DNA from 2 places in the Paenibacillus sp. FSL M7-0656 genome. Region 2 is predicted to be linked to the other one. Evidence: predicted binding sites of a transcription regulator. Region 2 holds the regulator's gene; the other holds the start of a gene.

Region 1 (3,429 bases), 2.2 Mb from region 2:
CGTTCGAACAACACATGCATTAATCCTAGCGCCAGTGCACTGTCCGTGCCCGGAAACAGCGGAATAAACCAGTCGCCCCATTGGGCCGTGCGATTGCGATGAACATCGATTACGACGATCTTGGCGCCTTTCTTGCGTGCTTTCTCAGCCAAAACGACCTGATGCATATTGGTACTGACGATATTGCCACCCCACACCAGGATGAGATCTGCATGCTCCGTATCTTCCGGCACTGTTCCCCGATTGGCGCCCATCGTATATTTCCAGCCGGTATTTCCAGCGGAGTTACAGATCGTCTGCTCCAGTACACTCGCACCAAGCGCATTGAAGAAACGCCGATCCATGCCGTCTACGCCGAGAATACCCATGTTACCGTAAAAGCTGTAGGGCAGGATGCTCTCCGGGCCGTAGGTTTCGGACAATGCAGTGAATTTGGTCGTAATCTCACGAATCGCTTCATCCCAACTGATTCGTTCAAACTTGCCTTCACCTTTGGCTCCTACACGTTTCATCGGATATTGTAGACGCTCGGGGTGATATACCCGCTCGGTCATATTTCTGACTTTATTACAAATGGCACCCTTGGTGATCGGATGATCCGGATTGCCTGCCACCTTCACAATTTTGCCGTTCTCTTTATGTAATAACAGACCACAAGTGTCCGGACAGTCGAGCGGGCACACCGCCGCAAATACACCATTCTCCTGATCGATCATCGTAAGGCTCCCCTCTTTAAAAGCTATCCCTATATCATATCTTCTTCGAGGTTATCGCGCAAAGAGAACAGTATGTTTTTGCTTCATATTCGCCGCTATGGCGGCTTTAAATTATTTTCAAAAAAATGTTTTTGAGTTTGATTCAACTTCAGAATTCAGGGGTAAATTAAAAATAAGGCATTAGGCTAGTGTTTCCCCACTTCCTCCTCATGCCATATCATGGACCACTCCCGAAATTCGCCATGAACAGGTTTCGTTCCCCCGAACCTTGTCATGGCGAATTTATTTTGCGTTAAACTCCAACAAGAACCCCATACAAAAAAACGATCCCACCCTGCTCCATCACAGCATATTCGCCATGAACCGAGCAAGATCAGAATCGTCTTCACTTCTAATATACGTGTATCCATACCTCGCTGTGCCCTCTATGCTTGTTTGCTCAACATTACTCTAGCCTCCGTCTCCATAGGTTCGATCGACGTCGCCATCTCTGGTTTCACTTTTGGCTCGGCTTGGCGCAGGTACACCACCCAATAGGCTGCAGCTACAAACAGAGCACCACCAGTCAGATTCCCGAGCCATACCGGAATGAAATTCATCACATATTGACCCCACGAATAATGTCCTTCGAAAATTGCCGCCGGGATGAGGAACATATTGGCCACAACGTGCTGGAATCCAATCGCCACAAATGCCATCGTTGGAAACCAAATGCCCAGTACTTTGCCACTCATCGTATCGGATGCATAAGATAACCACACGGCCAGCGCGACCAGCCAGTTACAGCCGATGCCAGAGATGAAAGCTTGCAGGAAGCCGTCATGCAGCTTATGCCCAGCCATATCCACCACTTTTGCCAGATATACACCCTCTCCGGTCAGACCAAGCACATGTCCAAACGCGTACGCGACAAACAAAGCTCCAACAAAATTACCAATCGTCACTAAGGTTAGATTTTTCAACATACTACCCACAGATAATTTTCGTGCAATCGTTGCAAGTGGAACTGCCATCATGTTGCCCGTCAGCAGCTCGCCACCACCTATGAGTACCAAGATTAATCCAACCGGGAACACTGCTGCTCCAATCAGATTGACCAGACTCCCCCACTCTGCTGGCGCAGAAGCAATTACCCGAATATCCAATAGAAAACCCAGCGCAATAAAAGCCCCTGCCAGAAAACTAAGCACCAGTACAGAAGACACCGGATATTGAGCCTTCTTCTTGCCTGTTTGCGCCGTATATTGTGCAACCTCAAGAGGTGTTTTTGCTGCCATATCATTCATCCTCTCCTTCATTGTTCATCATTGGATAAAACCATCTGAAATTCATTAGTTATGCGTTGAATACCACATCCTAATTGTATCTCGGTCCTAAACATAACTTTGTGCAAATTATCACAATGTTACTTAAAAAGATACTTTAAGAGTGTCTTGGAATAGTTATGACAGCAAGAGTGTAGTAAGGCCTTTTGTAGCTAAAACAACAAAAAAGAAGACTGACGATATACTCGCCAGTCTTCTCTTTCCTTTATAATCGTCCGCCTTGTTTCGTAATCTTGGCAGTTATCGTACACCTCTTATTTACGGACAAGCATGACTTATCTTTGTATGGCGTTTATCAAGATCGCTGTTAAACCATCTATTCTGCTTCCTTACACCATTGCTGGTGCTTTTACTTCAATTGGAGGCAGTGCTTGCAGACCCGCCGTGTTCAGGAAGTTCCACGGTTTGTTGTAATGTGGCTGGAAGAAAAAGTCGATGAAGGCCAGCTCATCTACGGTCATGTTGTTTTGGATGCAGACCGAGATCGTATTAATCGATTGGGTCAGATCAACCTGAGACATCACCTGTGCTCCGACAATTCGACGAGTAGCCTGCTCATATACCACTTTAAGCAACAGTTTCTCAGCCGTTGGCATAAACTCCGGACGGTAGCTGTCTTCCAGTACGACAGATTCAACAATCAGGCCTTCGTCAGCAGCAGACATTTCCGTCATCCCTGTACCCGCGATATTTTGCTCATAAATTTTGATACCCGATGTGCCTTGTGTACCCATATACGGTGTTGTAGGACGAACTAGGTTACGGGCTACAAGTGTACCCATCCGCACGGCGTTGGTTGCCAGTGGAATGTACGCTGCTTTGCCTGTTGGGTTGTAATGAATAGCACAGCTGTCACCCGCAGCGAAGACGTCTTTTTGACTCGTTTGCATATATTTATCCACGATGATTGCGCCGATTGGCAGCATATCCACTTGGCCTTTGAGCAGCTCTGTATTTGGACGGAAACCAATGCACAGAATAACCAGATCGGTTTCGAACTCTCCTTTGGACGTGATCACCTTAGTTACTTTGCCATCTTCACCAGTAAACTTCTGTACCGTTTGACCAAGAGCCAGCTTGATGCCGCGTCCAGTCAACGTATCTTCAATCGCATCCGTGAATTCAGGGTCCAAGTATTTGTTCAAAATACGGTCCACACTGTCGATCAGGGTAACTTCCTTGCCGTTCATCTGGAAAGCCTCAACCAGTTCTACGCCGATATATCCTGCACCTACAACGGTAACACGTTTGGCATCTTTGGCTTTTTCAATAATCGTGTTGGAATGATTGTAGTTTTTGCAAAGTAAAATGTTGTCCATCTCGATGCCTTCAAGCTTCGGAACGACAGGCCATGACCCCGTTGTCACGATCAGTTTGTCAAACGTATC
Region 2 (3,429 bases):
CACCTTTGTGAATCAATGCAGCCAGTCTCATTTCCTCGAACATATCCAGGTTGTTGTTGCTTGCCGGTCCGTCTGTTCCGAGTGACACGGTAACTCCTGCTTTCAGCAACGCAGGTACCCGCGCAACACCGGAAGCGAGTTTCAGGTTACTTCCCGGGTTATGGGATACAGCCACATCATGACGGGCCAGAATCTCAATCTCTTCGTCATTCAGATGCACCGCATGTGCAACCAGGGATGGACGAGAGAAAAAGCCCAGTTTCTCCAGATGTGCCACAGGACGCAGTCCATAATCAGCCACGTTCTGCTCGACTTCACGAAGCGTTTCCGACATATGTGTATGAAGGGGAAGGTTTAGGTCGTTCGCGACCTGCACAAGCTTCTCTATGTAGTCAGGAGGGCATGTATATGGTGCATGTGGCGAGATTACGGTTGTAATGCGACCATCTGCCTGTCCATTCCACTCACGCGCAAACGCAGCCGACTCCTCCAGCTTCCGCAATTGTTCTTCTTCCGAGCACAGCCCGATTACACCACGTGCCAGTGCTGCTCTAACGCCGGATTGCTCCACAACTTTGGCAACTTGATCCATGTGATCGTACATGTCCAGGAAAGCTGTAGTTCCGCCTTTCAACATTTCAAGCACCGATAGCGAAGTTCCCCAATATACGTCTTCTGAAGTCATTTTCGCTTCCATCGGCCACATTTTTTCCTGCAACCATACTTGCAATGCAAGATCGTCTCCGTGCCCTCTGAGCAACGACATCGCTGCATGACCATGCGTATTGATCAGACCCGGCAGGAAGAACAGTCCTTTTCCATCCACTTTGGTACAATTTTTGTCTTCATCCGGCAATGTCTCACCAATATGCACAATCTTGTCATTCTCAACAACCATGTATCCGTGGACCACGTTCCATGTTGTGCCGCCTTCATTAACGGCAAATTTGCCGTTGTGAATTACCCATCTATTTGTTGTCATCTTCCTCGTCGTCCTTTCCAGTCTCCAAGTAATAGGCCAAACTAAGCAGATCCGTTGTGAAGTCAGCATGGTGAATGCGGATATGCGGCGGTGTTTTTAGAATGGTTGGTGCAAAATTAAGGATCGCTTCAATTCCTGATTCAATAAGCTGATCGGCTACATTTTGGGCTTCCGTATCCGGAACCGTGATAATTCCGATGCGAATGTTTTCCGTTTTAACGGCTTCCGTCAATTCATCCATTGGTTTTACCGTCAAACTGTTGATTTGACTACCAATCTTCGGTCCGTATGCATCAAATACAGCAACAATTTTCATGTTGTCTTTCAGATACGCGTTATAGTTGGACAAGGCCTGTCCGAGATTACCCGCGCCTACCAGAGCCACATTAATTTGCTGATCGATTTTGAGAATGTGACGAATTTTTTCGATCAGATAGGATACATCATACCCGATCCCTTTACGACCAAAATCACCGAAGTAAGCCAGGTCTTTACGAATTTGGGCCGGATTCAGATCCAGCCTCTGTCCAAGCTCTTGAGAAGAAACAGTAGCCACCTCACGCTGATGCAACTCGTTCAAATAACGCAAGTATACAGGCAGACGTCGTACCACCGCTTCCGAAATTTTATCCGATTTCATTCTTGCTCCCCCTTACCAAGGCCACGATAAAATAATAGATGAAAAGATGAGCATTCTGTATAAAACTCAAAGATAAACGTGACATTTTATACGGAATGCTCCTTGTAATTTAGGTTATAAGTTCTTACGTGCAACTGCTTTAATCGGATACGGAAATATCTAATAAAGTTTAACGCCAAACGATAGTGTCATGCAATGATATAACGAACAAAACGACCATTATTTTTGTTCATTAGCAGGTTTTTCCAACCACTCGGTAATTCGTGGAACCATCTGCTCCGTGAGCATATGCTCCATTTTGGGACCAGGTAATGAATATAAAAAGAATTTACCGTAGTACGCTTCAATCACCCGTGTATCATAAACAATGACAATTCCTCTGTCCTTCGCTGTACGCACCAACCGGCCAAATCCCTGCTTGAAACGAATGACCGCTTGCGGCACGGACAGTTTCATGAACGGATTTTTCTTCTGTTCCTGAAGCAGCTCACTCTTGGCTTCCACCAACGGATGATTCGGTGGCTGGAAAGGCAATCGCACAATAGCGAGACAGGTTAGCGCCTCTCCCGGGATATCTACACCCTCCCAAAAGCTGCTTGTGCCCAGAAGTACCGTTGCTTTGGCATCTTGAAACCTGCGAGTCAATTTGGAACGACTTCCACTGTCAACGCCTTGCCCAAGCAACGAGATGTCGTTGCCAGACAGTGCCTCCTTCAGCGGATCATAGACCTGTCGCAACATCTTGTATGAAGTAAACAGAACCATCATGCGTCCACGCGTAGCAATTGCCGTCTCTGCAAGTGATTGCACCAGCATATTAACAAAGTGCGCATCACCCACACTTCCCTTCACACTCGGGAAATCACGCGGAATCACCAGAAGTGCCTGATCGCGATAGTTGAAAGGTGATGGCAGCATCGACGTTAACAGCCGATTATTCTCAGAGGCTTCCTGTAAGCCAAGCTGCTCAATCATGAACTGGAATGACTTATCTACCGAGAGCGTAGCCGATGTAAGCACAACACTTTTCTTTTTGTCAAAAAATAAATCCTTAAGTTGGGCACTGACATCTACAGGTACGGCATACAGCTGAAGAGATTTACTGCGGAACTGACCGCTGGCTTCCATCCAGTACACCGTTTTGGCGTCATCCATACGCATGAAGAAACGTAGATTCTCCTTCAATGTGGTCAGATCTTTCAGCAATCCTGTAATGTCCGTGATCAGACTATCCGATTGATAATCATCCTGATCCTCTTTCACTTCAAGCAGCAATTTGTCCCCTTTGCGAACCAAATCGCCCAGAGTCACATAGATCTGGTTCTCCAGATCCTGCAACTCCTGCCATTTTGCAGGTTTCTGAGATGCTTTCAGACGCAGTGAAAATTGCCCCGTCTCTCCCGGTGAAGCATCACTTCGTTCAGGCAAGAGACCAAACAAGGCATCGCTCATACGATCCCACAGCTCCTTAACTTCAAGAGCGAGCGGGAACATCTGATCCACCATGGAGCCCCATTGCACCGAATTTTCATGCCCGGAAAACTGCGAACGAAGCATAGGTAGCTGACCATTACGACTGTCTTTAAATAGGCGGGTCAGTGTATGAACCAAGGTGAAATATTTCATATGCATTCCAAGATGTTTACCAGCGACATCCTCCAGATGATGTGCCTCATCGATCACAAGACTCTCATAGGCTGGCAGCAGCTGATGCGCGGCTTTCACATCCGTAAATAATTTGGAGTGATTGGTGATTACGATATCAGACAACCCTGCTTCATGTTTGGCACGATGGTAGAAGCATTTA

What was found. Region 2 encodes Rex, which represses fermentation and respiration genes when NADH is low (regulators of the CRP and FNR family bind a similar motif). Its sites were predicted from a motif close to TTGTGAAATATTTCACAA; they were not measured.
Region 1: the regulator Rex is predicted to act here: its motif matches at 2,102-2,119, upstream of MHI01_RS21145 (formate/nitrite transporter family protein).

The regions. Positions count from the first base shown of each region.
Region 1 covers NZ_JBBOOT010000001.1:4,779,692-4,783,120, reverse strand. Annotated here, with positions in the region: gene MHI01_RS21150 (molybdopterin-containing oxidoreductase family protein) at 1-716, opposite strand, end outside; gene MHI01_RS21145 (formate/nitrite transporter family protein) at 1,142-1,993, opposite strand; gene MHI01_RS21140 (FAD-dependent oxidoreductase) at 2,371-3,429, opposite strand, start outside.
Region 2 covers NZ_JBBOOT010000001.1:6,986,957-6,990,385, reverse strand. Annotated here, with positions in the region: gene MHI01_RS30705 (amidohydrolase) at 1-982, opposite strand, end outside; gene MHI01_RS30700 (redox-sensing transcriptional repressor Rex) at 969-1,622, opposite strand; gene dinG (ATP-dependent DNA helicase DinG) at 1,842-3,429, opposite strand, start outside.